DNA from 3 places in the Luteibacter sahnii genome. Region 1 is predicted to be linked to each of the others. Evidence: riboswitches for the same ligand, from Rfam matches in the RefSeq annotation. Region 1 holds a riboswitch; each other region holds the start of a gene.
What was found. Region 1 has a riboswitch for cobalamin ahead of PI246_RS15775 (TonB-dependent receptor domain-containing protein). Riboswitches for the same ligand answer to the same signal wherever they lie in the genome.
Positions count from the first base shown of each region.

Region 2: it holds a riboswitch for cobalamin, as region 1 does, so the genes downstream of both, btuB (TonB-dependent vitamin B12 receptor) here and PI246_RS15775 (TonB-dependent receptor domain-containing protein) in region 1, are expected to answer to the same signal.
Region 3: it holds a riboswitch for cobalamin, as region 1 does, so the genes downstream of both, metE (5-methyltetrahydropteroyltriglutamate--homocysteine S-methyltransferase) here and PI246_RS15775 (TonB-dependent receptor domain-containing protein) in region 1, are expected to answer to the same signal.

Region 1 is NZ_JAQLOK010000007.1:51,326-57,398, forward strand. It holds gene PI246_RS15770 (efflux RND transporter permease subunit) at 1-2,598, opposite strand, end outside; gene PI246_RS15775 (TonB-dependent receptor domain-containing protein) at 2,728-4,635, opposite strand; cobalamin riboswitch at 4,774-5,013, opposite strand; gene PI246_RS15780 (TonB-dependent receptor) at 5,237-6,073, shown strand, end outside.
Region 2 is NZ_JAQLOK010000003.1:373,391-379,463, forward strand. It holds gene PI246_RS11925 (acyltransferase family protein) at 71-1,195, shown strand; cobalamin riboswitch at 1,159-1,392, shown strand; gene btuB (TonB-dependent vitamin B12 receptor) at 1,508-3,382, shown strand; gene PI246_RS11935 (hypothetical protein) at 3,409-3,984, shown strand; gene cobO (cob(I)yrinic acid a,c-diamide adenosyltransferase) at 4,008-4,610, shown strand; gene PI246_RS11945 (cobyrinate a,c-diamide synthase) at 4,607-5,896, shown strand; gene cbiB (adenosylcobinamide-phosphate synthase CbiB) at 5,893-6,073, shown strand, end outside.
Region 3 is NZ_JAQLOK010000002.1:884,777-890,849, reverse strand. It holds gene PI246_RS09345 (DUF4142 domain-containing protein) at 1-240, opposite strand, end outside; gene metK (methionine adenosyltransferase) at 374-1,594, opposite strand; gene metE (5-methyltetrahydropteroyltriglutamate--homocysteine S-methyltransferase) at 1,915-4,263, opposite strand; cobalamin riboswitch at 4,422-4,640, opposite strand; gene PI246_RS09330 (glycosyltransferase) at 4,684-5,994, shown strand; gene PI246_RS09325 (aldo/keto reductase) at 5,961-6,073, opposite strand, start outside.

The sequences.
Region 1 (6,073 bases):
GCCGTTGGACTGCGCGTCGCGGATGCGCTGGTTGGTGCCGGTGACGTCCATGCGGATGCCCGGGGGCAGGTGGATGGCGCGGATCGCTTCCTCCACCATCGGCGTGGCCTTGTCGGGAGTGATCTTCGGGGCGAGGTTGTAGGTGATGTCGGCCGATTCGAGCTGGTTCTGGTGGGTGACCGAGGTGGGCGCGGCGCGCGGCTGGATCTTCGCCACCGCCGACAGCGGCACCATCTTGCCCGTGCCGCTCTTGATGTAGGTGTTGAGCAGCGCATCGGCGCTGAGGGTTTCCGCGGCGGCGGCGGTGAGCACCACCCAGTACTGGTTGATGTCCGAATAGATCACCGAGATCTGGCTCTGCCCGAACGCGCCGTAAAGAGCGGTGTCGATCTGGCCCAGCGTCACGTGGAGACGGCCGGCGGCGTTGCGATCGACCTCGATCATCTGCTGCTTGCCGACCACGTCGAAGTCGCTGCCGACGTCGCGAAATGCTTTCAGGGAGCGCAAGTGGCGCACCAGTTTCAACGTCCAGGGCTGCAGGTCTTCGCCGCTGGTGCTGATGAGCTGGAACGAATACTGCCCGCGATTGGTGTTGCCGCCACCGCCACCGAGGAACTGGATGGGCGTCATGAACACCTGCACGTCGGGGAGCTTGTCGTACTCCTTGCCCAGCCGCTCGACGATCGACTTGAGCGACTCGCGGCGTTCGCCGGGCCCGCTGCCCTTGGGCTTGAGGTCGACGAACATGGTGCCCTGGCTGCCTACCGAGCCGCCGCTGTCGCCGCCCAGGATCGCCGTGACGTCGGCCACCGTGGCGTCATGCTGCATGATGTCGGCCACGCGCCGCAGGCGCGTGGTAAGCACCTGCGGCGAAATGTTCGCATCGGCGGTGACCTCCACCTGGAGCATGCCGGTGTCTTCGTCGGGCATGAAGTTGCCGCCGGCGGTCTTCACCACCGCGAAGCCGAGCACGAACGTGGCGATAAGCAGGATCAGCGGCTGCCAGCGCATCAGGCGGCGATGGCGCATGGCCCAGTCGAGGCCGCGCTGGTAGAGACGCAGGAAGCCCCGGTCGAAACGCTCCAGCCGCTGTTCCAGGCGGCCGGGCTGGCGATCGGGGGCGTCGTGCTTGAGGTAATACGCGCACAGCGCGGGGGTGAGGGTGAGCGACACCACGGCCGAGATCAGCACCGCGGCCGCGAGCGTCACCGAGAACTCACGCAGCAGCTTGGTGATGAGGCTGTTGCCGAAGAGCAGGGGCGCGAACACCGCCACCAGCGACAGGGTGATCGAGATCACGGTGAAGCCGATCTCGCGTACGCCTTCCAGCGAGGCCGGCATCGGGCCGCTGCCGTTCTCCATGTGGCGCACGATGTTTTCGATGACCACGATCGCATCGTCGACGACGAAGCCGATGCACAGCACCAGGGCCATCAGCGACAGCGTGTTGAGCGTGTAGCCGAGCGTCCACATCACCACGAAGGCACCGGCCAGCGACAGCGGCACGCTTAGCGTGGCGATGAGGGTGGGGCCCAGGCGGCGCAGGAACACGAGCATCACCAGCACGACCATCACGATGCTGATGAGCAGGGCGACCTTCACCTCGTGCAGAGCCGACTGCGTGGTCTGCGTGAGGTCGAAGATCGGGGTGATCTCCACGTCGGCCGGCAGCATGCCGTGGAAGCGCGGCAGCGCCGCCCGGATGGCCTCGGCCGTGGCGATCGCGTTCGCCTCGGGGCGGCGGCTCATCTGCATGGTGACCGAGCGTTGCCCCTGGAACCAGGCGGCCTGGTATTGATCCTGCTGGCCGCTGTACACCCTGGCGATGTCCGACAGCCGCACCGGCGTGCCGCTCTTGGACGCGACGAGGATGCGGGCGAACTCCTCCGGCGTGTGCAGGCTGTCGTTGGCGATGACGGTCATTTGCGTGCGGCCGTCGCTCAGCACGCCCTGGGGCGAGGTGACGTTGGCCGCGCGCAGCGCGTTGCCGACGTCGTTGGCGGTCAGCCCCTTGGCGGCCAGCGCGCGGGTGTCCAGCTCGATGCGAACGGCGTGCGGCGTGCCGCCGAACACCTGCACACGGGCCACACCGGGAATCTGCGCCACCGCGGGCTTGATTTGCGTGTCGACCAGGTCGAACAACCGGTCGGGGGGCATCGTCTTCGACGTGAGCGTCACCAGCAGCACGGGAATCTGGCTGGTGTCGAACTTGAAGTATTGCGGCGGCGCCGGCATCGGTGGCAGATCGGCCAACGAGGCGTTGATGGCGGCCTGCACGTCGCGGGCGGCGGCGTCGGTGTTGCGGTCCATGCTGAATCGCACGCGCACGAAGCCGCTGGAATCGTTGCTGCTGGAGTACATCTGGTCCACGCCGGGGATGCGCCCGAGGTGGCGTTCCAGGGGGGCGATGACCGTGGACGCCATCGTCTGCGCGTTGGCGCCCGGCAACTGCGCGAACACCGCCACGGCCGGCACGTCGATCGACGGCAGCGCGGCCACGCCGAGCAGGCGATAGGCCAGCGCGCCGGCCAGCAGCAGCCCCGCTGCCAGCAGCGAGGTGCCGATCGGCCGGCGGATGAAGGGGGCGAAGAGGTTCACGTGACTCCCTGTGATCGCGGGGAACCGTCCCCGCGTCGGGGGATTTTATGCCCTCCGGCGCCCTCGTCCCGCGTGTGCCTATGGTCAGGCCCCTGCCGGAAGGCAGGGGGCTGACCCGTCGCGCGGGGACTACCTGGCCGTGGGGGTGAAGCGGACGGTCAGGTAGTAGGTGCGGCCAAGCTGGTTGTAGTAGGCGGCGGTCTCGTAGCGCTTGTCGGCGAGGTTGGCGACGCGGCCCTGCACGCTCCAGGCGCTGTCCAGGTGCCAGGTGCCACGCAGGTCGGCGGTGGCGTAGCCGCCCAGGCGCGTCGTGTTGGCCGCGTCGTCGTAGCTGTAGCCTGCCGCGTAGACCGAACCGCCGAGGGTGAACGCCCCCAGGTCCTTGTCGATGTCCACGCGGGCGGTCCGCTCGGGGCGACGGGCCAGCAGGTTGTCGTGTTGCACGCCGGCGTCGCGGTTCTTCGGCTGCTGCAGGGTCGCGTAGCCGCGCAGGTGCCAGCCGTCCACGTCCGCGCCGACCTGGCCTTCGAGGCCGCGGATGCGTGCCTGGCTGACGTTGACCGGCAGGAACGCGGCATCGAACGCGATCAGGTCGTCGACCTTGGTCTGGTACGCGTTGACCGCCCAGTGCCATATCCCCTGGTGGGCCGACAGGCCGATCTCCGCGGTGCGCGAGGTTTCCGGCTTGAGATCGACCGGTGCGCCATAGGGGTAATACTCGTCGTTGAAGGTCGGCGCGTGGAAGGCGCTGCCGTACGAGGCCGTGACCTTCAGGCCCTGGCCGAACGCAAACCCATAGGCGGCGGAGCCGGTGGTGTGGTTGCCGAACTGGTCGTTGTGGTCGTGGCGGGCCGACAGCTGGATCTCATGCGGGCCGAACACGCCCTGGTAGAGTGCGAACACGCCCGTGTTGTCACGCCGGTCCTTCAGGTAATCGGTGTCGCTGCGCAGGCGCTCCTGCTGCAGGTCGACGCCGGCGCTGAGGGTCTGGCCCGGGGCGAGCGCGACGTCGTTCTGCCACGAGGCCTGATTGCGCCGCGAGTAGAGGTAACCGACGCGATACCTGTCCGGGTCGGTGACGATCGGCGCGAACGTCACCGGATCGCGCACCGTCTTGCCCAGGCCGTTGAGGTAATTGTCGGCCCGGTCCTGGTTCTGGCCCAGGGCCAGCGACATGCGCCAGCCGGCCATCACGTCGACGCCGAGCTTCGCACCGGCCACCTGTTGCGACCGCCGGGTGAGGTTCTGGAAATCGCCGTCGTATTCGATGGTGCCCTTGCTGCGCATCCAGGTGCCGGTCAGTTCCGTGCCGTCGTCCCAGCGATAGCCGCCGGCCAGCGCGCCGTTATAGGTGCGGTAGGCGTCGTCGTCCGGTTCGTCGGTGAAGCAGCCCTTGGACCCCTGCGCCGCGCCGATGCGGCACGCGTTGATGCCGGCCGTGTACTGGCCGCCGAGGCTGGCGTTGTACCAGCCGTGCGTGGTGCCCCCGGAGACGCCGACCTGGCCCTGGGTGTATCCGTGGCTACCCGTGCCGACCGACACGGTCGGTGCCGGCGGCTGCCCCGCCTCGCCGTGACGGGTGAAGATCTGGATCACGCCGCCGATCGCATCCGAGCCGTAGAGGCTCGAGCGCGGGCCACGCACGATTTCGATGTGGTCGATCTGTTCCACCGGGAGCTGTTCGTAGGCGGGCAGGCCGGCGCCGACGGTGCCCACACGGACGCCGTCGACCAGCACCAGGGTGTGCGCGCTGTTGGTGCCGCGCATGAAGAGCGACGTCTGCTGGCCGATACCGCCCGTGTTCGCCATGACCACGCCGGGCAGGCCGGTGAGCAGGTCCTGGACGCTGGTCGGTTGCAGGCGGTCGATGTCCTCGCGCGAGATCACGGTCACCGGGGCGAGCACCTCGTCGAGCGGGGTGGGCGCGCGATTGGCGGTCACCACGACCGGATCGAGCCGGTCGCCGGCGACGCCGTCGGCCGCGTGCGCGGAGGCGATGGACGACAGCAGGGCCGTCGCGAGCAGGGTCTTCTTCATGAAACGGGTCCTCGTCACGCTGCGATGGACGTCGCGACGGGAAGACGAACGACGCGCACGACCGGGGCCGCGGGCGGTCCGGATCCGCCCGCCGCGAATCGTCCGAATAAGAAAACGGCCGCATCTGAGAGGCTTCTCAGGCGGACGTTCGCGCGGGCCGGTCTCCGGACTCGCGCCGGCCATCGACGATGGCTCGCCGCCGGCACCTTCCCATCCTCAAGGACAGTGGCGTCGGCCGGCGGCGGAGGACCCAGGGGACCTCGCGGCGCATACCGTTGCGGGGGCAGTGCCGGCCTTGCCGCATTGGCGGCGCACCGGCTTCCCGTTTCATCCCGTCGGCCGAACGCCGGCCGGGACACCCGAACGGGCGCCACTTTAGCCACGGACGGGCGCCAAGTCACGAATTTCTAACGATCGCTTGACATTCGCAATCTTTTGCGGGTAGTTGGTCATCGATGTCGCCGGGCGCAAGTTCTTGCGCCGACAGGGGGCGGTCGACCCGGGGGATCCGGTCGGGCGTGGCGACATCGCGTTTGAACGTTGGGCCCGGCCGAGCCGCGGACGGGCCCTTTGGCGGTTCAATTCGGGGAGACACCACACCATGCAGATGTGCCATTCCGGCGGCCGCGCGCCGCGTCGCTCCACCCTGTGCCTCGCGCTGGCCCTGTGCTTCGCCAGCGGGTCGGTCATGGCCCAGTCCAATGCGTCCGGCGTCGTTTTCGGCCGCGTCGCGCAACCGGAGGGCGCCACGGTGCGCCTGGAAAACCTCGACACCGGCTTCGCCCGCGATACCGGCGTGGACGCCGAGGGTCGCTACCGCGTGCCGTCGTTGCCGATCGGCCGCTACAAGGTGACGCTGCAACGCGGCGGCCAGGTCGTGGAGAGCCGCGACAACGTGCAGGTGAACATCGGCGGCGGCATCGACGTCTCGTTCGCGGGCGCGGCCGCCGGCAGCGCCCAGGCGCAGACGCTCGAAGGCGTGCAGGTCACCGGCAACGCGCTGCCGGCGATCGACGTCTCGTCCGTCGACTCGCGTACGGTGCTCACCTCGCAGCAACTTCAGAAGATTCCCCTCGCCCGCGACGTCACCGCCGCGGCGCTGCTTGCCCCGGGCGTGGTATCGGGCGATTCGCGCTATGGCAACGTGGCCTCGTTCGGCGGTTCGTCGGCGTCGGAAAACCAGTACTACATCAACGGCTATTCGGTCACCAACGCGCTGACCGGCCTGGGTTTCACCAGCCTGCCGTTCGATGCGATCGACCAGCAGCAGATCTACACCGGCGGCTACGGCGCCGAATACGGCCGCTCCACCGGCGGCGTGATCAACATCGTGACCAAGCGCGGCGGCAACGAATGGAAGGCCGGCGTCGGCCTTTACGTCACGCCCAAGGGCCTGCGCCAGAAGCCGAAGAACATCTACCGTACCAACGGCGAGCTC
Region 2 (6,073 bases), on a different contig from region 1:
CCGGCCGGTGCGACGCCTATCGTTCGTGTCGCCGCAGGCACTGTCGTATCGCACGGGGAAAACACGACCGATGAGCCGCCAACCCGGACTGGATACCCTGCGCGCCATCGCAATCGTCTGGGTGATGCTGTTCCATAGCTACCTGCTCGGCGGCCTGGGCGACGGCTTCGGCCTGCTCGAAACGTCAGGCTGGATGGGTGTCGACCTGTTCTTCGTGCTAAGCGGTTACCTCATCGGCCGCCAGGTGCTGGCGTCGGTCGCCGCAAACGGCACGGTCGACCTGGCCGAATTCTATCGGCGGCGCGCCTTTCGCATCCTGCCCGCGTTCGCCGTGGTGCTGGTCTTGTACCTGTGCTGGCCTGCCTGGCGCGAAACGCCCTTGATGCAGCCGTGGTGGCAGTTTCCGACCTTCACCTTCAACCTGCTGTTCGACGCACCGGAGCGTTCGGCGTTTTCGCATGTGTGGTCGTTGTGCGTGGAGGAACACTTCTACCTGGTGTTTCCGTTCCTCGCCCTGGCCCTGGCCAGGCGGCCGTCGTTGCTCCGGGGGCTGGCCGTTCTGGGGCTGGTCGTGGTCGGTGGCGTGATCCTGCGCGCGTGGCTATGGCAGACGCAGGTCGCCCATGCCGACCCGGAGGGGCCATCCTACCTGCGCTACCTCTACTACCCCACTTACGCGCGATTGGACGGCCTGGTCGCCGGTGTCTCGCTCGCGGCCTGCGCGGTGTACCGACCCGCGTGGATGGCTGGCTTGCACGCGCGGCAGGGCCGTCTGCTGACGCTCGCCGGTGTGCTGCTCATCCTTTCCCTGGCCGTGTTCACGGGGCGGCGCACGGCGTTCTGGTCTTGCGTGCTCGGATACCCGTTGCTGGCGACCGCCATGGCCGCCTTCGTCGCCGCATGCAGCGCGACACGCGGCCCGGTCGCCGTTCGCCTGCCGGGGGTGGGCTGGCTCGCCCGCGCGTCCTACAGTCTCTACCTGAGTCACAAGGGGGCGTTTGCTCTGACCGCGGCCGCCCTTGGCGACCACCTGGCGGCGCATCGTTTCCTCCGTTTTGCCGTGTTCGCCGCCACCACGCTGGCCTGCGGCGCCCTGCTGCACTACACGGTCGAGCGCCCCTGCCTGCGCTGGCGCGACCGGCACGCGCGTGGTTCGGCTACACTGCCCGGGCCCAAGGTGATCGCCGACGTCTGACGACGGCGATTGAAACGGGAATCCGGTGACGCGCGGGCGCTCTCGCGCCGCGCCATTCCGGAGCTGCCCCCGCAACGGTAAGCGAGTGAACGACCGGCTCTACGCCACTGTGCCCCTGGCATGGGAAGGCGCCGGTCCGATGGGACGCACGTCCCATGCCCGCAAGCCCGGAGACCGGCCTCGAGGCGACACCGGACTGGCGGAGGGCCTGTCGAGGGTGGCCGTCCATCGTCGGCGCTCCCCGTCTCCCTGCGTCCGTCCCACGCATCCATGCCGCGCGGGTTGGCGCGGCTCGTAGGGAGTGACACCACGATGTTCCGTTCGTCCCGCCTCGCGCTCGCCGTCGCGACGGCTTTCGTCTTGCCTGCCCTTGCCCAGGCCGACGAGGTGTCCACCGACCTCGACCAGGTCGTCGTCACCGCCTCGCGCACCGAACAGGCCGCCTCGCAGGTGCTGGCCGCGTCCACCGTCATCGATCGCGCCGACATCGAGCGCTTGCAGCCCAGCTCCCTCGCGGAGTTGCTGCGCGGCGTGCCGGGCGTGTCCATCGCCAACAACGGCGGACCGGGCAAGTCGACCTCCGTGTTCATGCGCGGCACCGACGCGGACCACGTGCTGGTGCTGGTGGACGGCGTGCGGATCGGGTCGGTCACCTCCGGCACCGCCGCGTTCCAGGATATTCCGGTCGACCAGATCGAACGGATCGAAATCGTAAGGGGTCCGTACTCGAGCCTTTACGGCTCCGAAGCCCTGGGCGGTGTCATCCAGATCTTCACCCGCCGGCCGCAGGGCGCCTTCGTGCCCAGCTTTTCGCTGGGCGTCGGCAGCTGGTCCACCCTGCGTGGGTCGGCGGGCTTCGCCGGCAGCGGCAAGCAGGGCTGGTACGCGGTGGAAGCCACGCACGACCAGACCGACGGCATCAATGCGTGCCGGGGCAAGCCCAGCCCGGGCGGCGGCGGGTGCTACACCTACGAACCGGACCGCGACGGTTATCGGAACAACGCGCTCTCGCTCAAGGGGGGCTGGCGCTTCGACGAGCAGTGGGACGCCGACGCGAGCGCCATGCGCAGCGAAGGCCGCAATCACTACGACGGTACCAGCAGTAACTTCGCCGCGTCCGCCACGCAGGCTGTCGGCGGCCGCGTCCGCTACCGCCCGTCGGGCGACGCGCTGGTCACGCTCAACGTCGGTCGCAGCGCCGATCTCTCCACCGACGACGAAAACAGCGTCTACGCCGATACGTTCAACACGCATCGCGACCTCGCCTCGCTGCAGGCCGACCTGGGTCACGTCGGCGGTGCCTATGGCCTGACCACCGTCGGATTCGACTGGCAGCGCGATCGCGTGGTGGGCAGCACCGATTACGCCGTCGACGCGCGCCGCAATCATGCGTTGTTCGCGCAGTGGCAGCAGGTGTTCGGCGCCAGCTCGGTGCAGGGGAGCCTGCGCCGCGATGAAAACAGCCAGTTCGGCGGCAAGACCACCGGCAGCCTCCTCTACGGCTACGCGCTCACCGATGCGCTGAAAGTCACCGCCAGCTACGGCACCGCGTTCAAGGCGCCCACTTTCAACGATCTCTACTACCCCGACTACGGCAACCCCGATCTTCAGCCGGAAACCTCGCGCAACTGGGAGATGGGCCTGAAGGGCACGCCGGGCTGGGGTCATTGGTCGGTCAACGCGTTCCAGAACCGCATCGACCACCTGATCGTGTTCGACGCGGGCCTGACCGGCCCGCTGTTCCCGTTCGGCGGTGCCAACAACATTGATCGCTCGCGTATCCGTGGCGTGGAACTGGCCGCTGACACGACGCTCGCCGATTGGACCGTCGCCGGCAATGCCACGTGGCTGCAACCGGAGAACGACAGCGGCGACGCCGGCCAGGGCAACCTGTTGCCGCGCCGTGCGCGGCGCACGGCCAACCTCGACGTCGATCGCCGCTTCGGTGCCTTCAGCGTCGGCGCAAGCGTGTTCGCCTCGGGCTACCGCTACGACGATGCGGCCAACCTGCATCGCCTGGGTGGCTACGCGTTGACCGACCTGCGCCTGGCCTATGCCTTCGACGCGTTCTGGAACGTCGAACTGGCGGCGAAGAACATCTTCGATCGTCACTACGAGACCGCCCGTTACTTCAACCAGCCCGGCCGCCACTGGATGCTCACGCTGCGCTACCAGCCCCGTTCGTAACCGCACCCCACCCGGAGCCCGTCACGATGAAGCCGCTTTCCCGTCCGCTATCCGTTGCCCTCGCCGCGTCGTTCGCCCTCGTGATGATCGGTACCCGTTTCCATCACTTCGGCGACTGGCTTCACCTGCCGGACGCGTCGATGGCCCTGTTCTTCCTCGGCGGCCTCTACCTGCGCAGGCACATGGCCTTCGTCGGCTTTGTCGTCCTGGCGGTGCTGGTGGACTGGTACTCGGTGAGCTACGCGGGCGTGAGCGCGTTCTGCATCACGCTGGCGTATTCGTTCCTGCCGCTGGCCTACGCCGTGCTGTGGTACGCGGGGCGTGCTATCGCGCCACGGTTCGATGGCTCGCTGCGGTCGCACGTGATCGTGTTCGCCACCTTGTTGGCGAGCGCATCGTTGTCTTACGTCGTATCGGGTGGGTCGTTCTACTTCCTCGGTGGCCGTTACGCGGAACCCAACCTCGCCGACTACGGCGTGCGGCTGATGACCTGGGGACCGCGGTTCGTGCGGACCACGGCATGCTACGTGGCCGTAGCGCAGGTCGCGCACGCGGTGATCGCACGCGTGTTCCGCGTGCGCGACGATGCGGCGCACGCATGAGCGAGGGCCCCGACTGGCGCGACATGGATGACGCCGCGCGGTACCGCGATCGCATGCGTCGCAAGAAGGAGCTTGTCGACCGGCGCATCGCACGCGCGACCATCGACCGTGGCGTACTGGTGGTCAACACCGGCAACGGCAAGGGCAAGAGTTCGTCGGGCTTCGGCATGCTCGCGCGCTCGCTCGGCCACGGGTTCCATTGCGGCGTGGTGCAGTTCATCAAGGGCAGCTTCTCCACGGGCGAGGAAGCGTTCTTCCGGCGCTTCGACGGGGATGGCGTGGATTACCACGTGATGGGCGAGGGCTTTACATGGGAAACCCAGGACAGGGACCGCGACATCGCCGCCGCCATGGCCGCGTGGGACATCGCCGAACAGATGCTGGGCGATGCGTCGTATGACTTCGTGCTCCTGGACGAACTCAACATCGCGCTTACCAAGGCGTACGTGCCGCTGGAGCGGGTGCTTGCCGCCCTGGCCGTCCGCCCCGGGCGCCAGCACGTCGTGATCACCGGGCGCGGCGCGCCCGACGCACTCGTGGCCGTCGCGGACACCGTCACGGAGATGCGCGTGGTGAAGCACGCGTTCCAGGCGGGCATTCGCGCCCAGCACGGTATCGAACTGTGACGCGCGCCTGTCCCGCGCTGCTGGTCGCCGCGCCCGCGTCGGGGCAGGGCAAGACCAGCATCACGGCGGGCCTCGCCCGTGCCCATGCGCGCGCGGGGCGGCGCGTGCGCGTCTTCAAGACCGGTCCGGACTTTCTCGATCCCATGATCCTCGAGCGGGCGAGCGGAGCGCCCGTATACCAGCTCGACGCCTGGATGGGCGGCGAGGAGGATGTCCAGCGTCGCCTGCACGACGCGGCGGGCGACGCCGACCTCATTCTCGTCGAGGGCGTGATGGGCTTGTTCGACGGTGTGCCGTCGAGCGCCGATCTCGCCGCGCGGCTCGGCCTGCCGGTGCTGGCCGTGCTCGACGGCTCGGCCATGGCGCAGACGTTCGGCGCGATGGTGCACGGCCTGGCGACCTACCGGAACGACCTCACGCTCGCGGGCGTCATCGCCAATCGCGTGGGCAGTGCCTACCACGCGAGCCTGCTGCGCGAGAGCCTTCGCGAGGGCGTCGCGTGGTATGGCCACGTGCCCCGCGACGAGCGGATGCGGCTCCCCGAGCGTCACCTCGGTCTCGTCGCGGCGGCGGAACTGGCCGATCTCGACGCCCGCCTGGAAGCACTTTCCGACGCGCTGCTCGCCGAAGGCTACCTGCCGCTACCGGCACCGGTCGCGTTTTCCGCACCGCCGTGCCCGAGGGTGGGGGCGCGGCTCGACGGACGACGCATCGCCATCGCGCGCGATGCCGCCTTCGCGTTCCTCTATCCCGCCAACCTCGACGTGCTCCGCGATGCCGGCGCGGAACTTCTCTTTTTCTCGCCCCTGGCGGGCGATGCCTTGCCGGCATGCGATGCCGTGTGGCTCCCCGGTGGGTATCCGGAGCTCCATCTGGACGCGCTCGCGGCGCGCATCGACCTGCGCGCGGCATTGCACGCGCACGTCGCGGCGGGACACCCCTTGCTCGCCGAATGCGGTGGCTTGCTCTACGCGCTGGATCGCCTGACCGATCGTGACGGCCACGGCGCCGCGATGGCGGGCCTGTTGCCGGGCGATGCGACGTTGCAGCCACGGCTCGCCGCCTTGGGTCTGCAGGCGGTCGACTTGCCCGAAGGTACGCTGCGCGGGCATTCGTTCCATTACGCCCAGGCCACGGTCGATGCGCCGCCGCTCGCCCACGCAAGCAACCCGAACGGTGGGCCGACGGCCGAAGCCGTCTATCGCCACCGCCGGCTGACCGCGAGCTTCGTGCATTTCTATTTCCCGTCGAATCCCGACGCGGCGGCGCGCCTGTTCCTGCCATGAGCGTCGCGCTGGCGATGGTGGCGGCGGTGTGGCTCGATGCCTGGCTCGGCGAAGCGCGTCGTTACCATCCGCTGGTCGGCTTCGGGCGCCTGGCCTCATGGATGGAGCGGCGGCTCAACCCAGCGGCGTCGTACGGCGGCGCGACGTACGCCGGCATGGCGGCCTGGGGCATGCTGG
Region 3 (6,073 bases), on a different contig from region 1:
GTTCACCTTGCTGTGCTCGTCGACCATCTTCTGGGCGTACGCTTTCACCTTCGAGGACTGCGCCCGCTGCACCGCGAGCTTGCTCAGTTCGACCTCGCCCAGGCCGGTCATGCCGGCGTTCTTGAAGAAGAACGCATCGGTGGGCGTGCCGCCGTGCGTATCCTTGGCCTGCGCATGGGCGGCCAACGGGGCGGCGGCGATCAGCAGGCTGGCGATGAAGGGGGTAAGGGCTCGTGACATGGTGTGCTCTCCGATGGAACCAGCGCACGGTGTCTCACGGGGGGCATGAAGCGGTCGTGACCTTGTGTCGGCGCCTCCAACGAAAACGGGCGCCCGAAGGCGCCCGTTCGATCCGTCGCGACGAATCGGCCGCTTACTTGCGGGCGGCCTTGCCGCCGAGGCCGGCGGCGTCGCGGAGGAGTTCGGCCTTGTCGGTCTTCTCCCACGAGAACGCGGTGTAGGTGCTGCCGTCGGCAGCCTTGACCTCGTAAGGCTTGCGGCCGAAGTGACCGTAGGACGCGGTCGGCTGGTAGATCGGGTGCACCAGGTCGAGCATCTTGATGATGCCGTACGGGCGCAGGTCGAAGTGCTTGCGGATCAGCTTCTCGATCTGCGCGTCGGGAATCTTGCCGGTGCCGAAGGTGGTGACCGAGATCGAGGTCGGCTCGGCCACGCCGATGGCGTAGCTCACCTGGATTTCGCAACGGTCGGCGAGGCCGGCCGCCACGATGTTCTTGGCGACGTAACGCGCGGCGTAGGCGGCCGAGCGGTCGACCTTGGAGGGATCCTTGCCCGAGAACGCGCCGCCACCGTGACGGGCCCAGCCGCCGTAGGTGTCGACGATGATCTTGCGGCCGGTCAGGCCGCAGTCGCCCACGGGACCGCCGATCACGAACTTGCCGGTCGGGTTGATGTGGAACTTGGTGTCCTTGTGCAGCAGCTTCGCCGGCAGCACGGGCTTGAGGATCAGCTCACGCACGCCTTCGACGAGATCTTTCTGCTTCACGCCCGGGTCGTGCTGGGTCGACAGCACCACGGCGTCGATGGCCACGGCTTCGCCGGCCTCGTCGTAACGCAGCGTGACCTGGCTCTTCGCGTCCGGGCGCAGCCACGGCAGCGGCGAGTTCTTCTTCTTGCGGACCTTGGCCTGCTGCTCCACGAGGCGATGGCTCAGGTGGATCGCCGCCGGCATGAACTCGGCCGTTTCGTTGGTGGCGTAGCCGAACATCAGGCCCTGGTCACCGGCGCCCTGTTCTTCGGGCTTCTTGCGGTCGACGCCCTGGTTGATATCGGGCGACTGCTTGCCGATGAGGTTGAGCACGCCGCAGGTGGCGCCGTCGAAACCGACGTCGGAGGAGTCGTAGCCGATGTCGAGGATCACCTTGCGGGTGAGGGCTTCGAGGTCGATCCACGCGCTGGTGGTGATCTCGCCCGCAACGATGGCGACGCCGGTCTTCACCAGCGTCTCGCAGGCCACGCGAGCGCGGGGGTCCTGCGCCAGGATGGCATCGAGGACGGCGTCGGAGATCTGGTCGGCGATCTTGTCCGGATGGCCTTCGGAGACCGACTCGGAGGTGAAGAGGTAGTTGCTCATCGGGGGGATATATCCTTCTTTACGGATAAAGAGATAAATAGAGGCGCGCCATGATACACGCCCCGGCGCCGGTTTGCAGCGCCAAGGGTAGCGGGCGGGGGTGACGATTGCATGGAGGTTCAGGGGGGGGGAGTGGGGGCGGGCGGTGCGCGATGGAGACGGGGGGCGGGAAGTGGGGCGCAGGCCCGGCGTGCGGTTGAGGGAGCTGTCACGGGCGGGGTGGCCTTTCGCGAGAGCGGGCGGCGGCGTCTTTCGCGACGTTCGCCCACCGAGCCGCTCAGCCCAGGATCACCGTCACCTGCGCAACACCACCAGCCCCCTCAACCGAGCGCCGGATCTGCGCCCCCACTTCCCGCCCCCCACCCCCCAGCCATCACCCCACCACGCCCACCCGCTCCCTCCCGAGCCGCCCGCGCCACAGCCACCATCCCCGTCAGCGCCTCGGTCACCTCCGGCCAGCCGCGGGTCTTGAGGCCGCAGTCGGGGTTGATCCACAGCTGGTCCGGCCGCAGCACCTGGAGCGCACGGGCGACCAGGTCGGCCATCTCGGCCTGGGTCGGTACGCGCGGCGAATGGATGTCGTAGACGCCGGGGCCGATGCCGTTGGGGTAGCGGAAGCGGGTGAAGGCGTCGAGCAGTTCCATCCGCGAGCGGCTGGTCTCGATCGAGATCACGTCGGCGTCCATCGCGGCCACGGCGTCGATGATGTCGTTGAACTCCGAGTAGCACATGTGCGTATGCACCTGGGTGGCATCGCTCACGCCCCCGGCGGCGATGCGAAAGGCGTCGACGGCCCAGTCGAGGTAAGTCGCCCATGCGTCGCGGCGCAGCGGCAGGCCTTCGCGCAACGCCGGCTCGTCGATCTGGATGATGCCGATGCCGGCTTTTTCCAGGTCGTGCACCTCGTCGCGCAGGGCGAGCGCGATCTGCCGGCAGACGTCCGCGCGGGGCACGTCGTCGCGCACGAACGACCACTGCAACATCGTGACCGGGCCGGTGAGCATGCCTTTCATCGGCTTGTCGGTGAGCGATTGCGCGAAGGCCGACCACGCCACGGTCATCGGCGCGGGACGGGCGACATCGCCGTAGATGATCGGCGGCTTGACGCAGCGTGAGCCGTAGCTCTGCACCCAGCCCAGCGCGGTAAACGCGTAGCCGTCCAGCTGCTCGCCGAAGTATTCGACCATGTCGTTGCGCTCGGGCTCGCCGTGCACGAGCACGTCCAGCCCCACGGTTTCCTGGAAGCGAACGGCGTGGCGGATGGCGTCGCGCAGCAGGGCCGCATAGGCGGCGTCGTTGAGGTGGCCGGCGCGGTGGGCGGCGCGGGCGCTGCGCAGCGAGCGGGTTTGCGGAAACGAACCGATGGTGGTGGTGGGCAGGTCGGGCAAGCCGAAGCGCTCGCGCTGCACGGCCGAACGGTGGGCATAGGCCGAGCGACGCTGGGCGAATTGCGGCGTGAGGCCGCGCACGCGGGCCCGGACATCCGCGCGTACCACCTCGGGCGAGGCCTGCCGCGCGGCGAGGGTTTCGCGTTGCCGATCGAGGACGCGGATCGCGGTCGCGTCGCCGGTGCCGGCATCCGCGTAACACCGTAACTCGCCGATCTTCTGCCGCGCGAACGACAGCCACGATGCGATGTGCGACGGCAGCCGCGTTTCTTCCTCGGCGTCGAACGGCACATGCAGCAGCGAGCACGACGTGGACAACCACAGGCGATCCGCGGACACGCGTTCGAGCAGCCGGGCGACGCGTGGCTGGAGGATGCCGGGATCGCTCAGCCACACGTTGCGGCCGTCGATGATCCCGGCGGACAGCACGCGATCGGACGGCAGCGCGTCGAGCACGCGCTCAAGCTGTCCGGGTGCGCGGGCGAGGTCCACGTGCAGCCCCGCGACCGGCAATGCGCCGGCGAGGGCGAGGTTGTCGTCCAGCGCGCCGAAGTAGGTCGCCAACAGCACGCGCACGCGGCCCTGTGCGGCGATCGCGTCGTAGGTGCGGCGCAGCGCAGCGCGCGTGGCCTCGTCCAGGTCGAGCACCAGCACGGGCTCGTCCACCTGTACCCAGTCCGCGCCCGCGTCCGCCAACGCGTCGAGCAGGCCGAGCCAGGCGGGCAGCAGGGCGTCGAGGAGGTCGAGTGCCGCGCTGCCGTCCACCGTCTTGGCCAGGCGCAGGAAGCTCACCGGGCCCAGCAGCACCGGGCGGGCCCGGTGGCCGGCGTCCACCGCCTCGCGGAACTCCCCGACGAGCTTCCCGGGACGGGCGGCGAAGACCTGGCCGGCGACGAGTTCGGGGACGATGTAGTGGTAGTTGGTATCGAACCACTTGGTCATTTCCAGGGCATGCAGGTCGACGCCGCTGTCCTGGTGTCCGCGTGCCATGGCGAAGTAGGCCGCCAGCGGGTCGCGCGCCTGCAGGGTGCGGTAGCGATCGGGAATCGCGTCGACCGCGACGGCCGCGTCGAGCACGTGGTCGTACAACGAGAAGTCGTTCACGGGCACGCTGTCGGCGCCCGCGTCGCAGGCGAGCTTCCAGTGGCGCCGGCGCAGGCTGGCGGCGACCGCGAGCAGGTCGTCGGTGGTGGTGTCTCCCTTCCAGTGGCTCTCCAGCGCGCGCTTGAGTTCGCGGCGCCGGCCGATCCGGGGAAACCCGAGGTACGTAACGTGTGGCATGAGTGGACATCCTCTTCAGTGGCAAAGAGGAGGGAAGGGCGGCAAGCCGCGTGCCACCCGGCGCGAGCCCGGCGGCGTGGTGCTGACCGTCGACCTTCGCCCCCGCGGGCGAACCGGTGCCGCCCCGGCGGGAGCGGACCCAGGTCGGACGGAGAGACGTCGCTCCCCGGCTGGCGGCAGGTCTTCGGGCTCGTGGATGTGGCATCGTCGATGCCGCCTCGACCGTCGCTTCCCGAAAGCGCGGACGCTTTCAGTGCGTTTGACGGGCTCGTCTCCACATACCGCTGCGGGGCAGCGCCGGATTCCCACCGGCTTCCCTCTTAGCTTTATCTTTGTATTCGAATACGAAGATAAAGACCGCTGGCGACCCGGAAATTAGTCGTCCGCACGGCGGAAGTCAAATGCGCCACCATGGGGGGCATGAAGCCAGGCCATGTCGTGATCGCAACGGTGGGATCGCAGGGCGATCTCTTTCCCTTCCTTGCCGTGGGCCGGGAGCTCGTCCGCCGTGGCCACCAGGTGACGGTCGGCGCGCACGGCATGCACCAGCAGGCGGTGGCCGCCGCCGGGCTGGAGTTCATCAACGCCACGGGCATCGCCGAGCCCGATGACAAGGCAGCGTTCGCCGCGCGCGCTTTCCATCCCGTGCGGGGGCCACGCTTCGTCGTGCGCGACCTCGCCGCGGTCGACGTGGCGGCGAGCTACGCGGCGTTGGCGCCGGTCTGCGCCGGGGCAGACGCCATCGTCACCACCACGCTGGCATTCGCGGGTCAGATCCTCGGCGAGACCCGGCCATTGGCCTGGCTGTCGGCGGTGCTGTCGCCTTCGGTGTTCCTTTCCGCCGACGATCCGCCGGCGACCGGCGTGGCGTGGTTCGATCGCTACGTGCGCGCGTCGTCGCGCCGGGGGGCGTGGCTGCAACGCGCCGCACGCGTGGCGACGCGCTCGTGGACGGCGCCGGTGCGTGCGTTCCGCCAAGCGCTCGGCCTGCCGCTGGTGTCCGCGTGGGGCGATCCGTTCCATCGCGGCCAGCACGCGCCCGGCGGTGTGCTGGCGATGTATTCGCCGTTGCTTGGGGCATTGCCTGGCGATGCCCCGCCGCAGGCCCTGCTCACCGGCTGGTGCCGTTACGCACCGGACAGCGGGCGCCTCGACGAGGCGTTGCGCGCCTTCCTCGACGCGGGCACGCCACCGGTGGTGTTTACCCTCGGGTCGGCGGCCGTGCATGCGGGTGAGCTCTTTCTCCGCGAGAGCATCCAGGCCGCGCGGTCGCTGGGCACGCGCGCCGTCTTGCTCACCGGTTCCCCCGCGCTGCGCGAACGGCTGGGCCGATTGCCCGAGGGCATGCTCGCGGTCGACTACGCGCCTCACGGCGCGCTGTTCGAGCGCGGTGCCGCCGTGGTGCATCACGGCGGCATCGGCACCACGCACGAAGCCCTGCGTGCGGGCCGGCCGGCGCTGGTCGTGCCGCACGGCTTCGACCAGTTCGACAACGCCGAACGCGTGGCCCGCCTGGGCGTCGGTGCGTCGCTGCGCGCCGGGCGCTATCGGGCCGGCCGGGCGGCCGCGCTGCTCGGGCGACTCATCGACGACCGGCGTGTGGCGGGGCGCGCCGCCCAGGTCAGCGCGACGCTACGCGCCGAACAAGGCACTTCCCGTACGGCGGACATGATCGAAGACGCCATCGAGCGCCGTCGTCAATCGAACCCTTCCACCGGATGGGGCACGTAGGCGTTCTCCAGCGTCGCGATCTCCTCGTCGGTCAGCGCCAGGTCCAGCGCCGCGACCGCGTCATCGAGATGATGCGGCT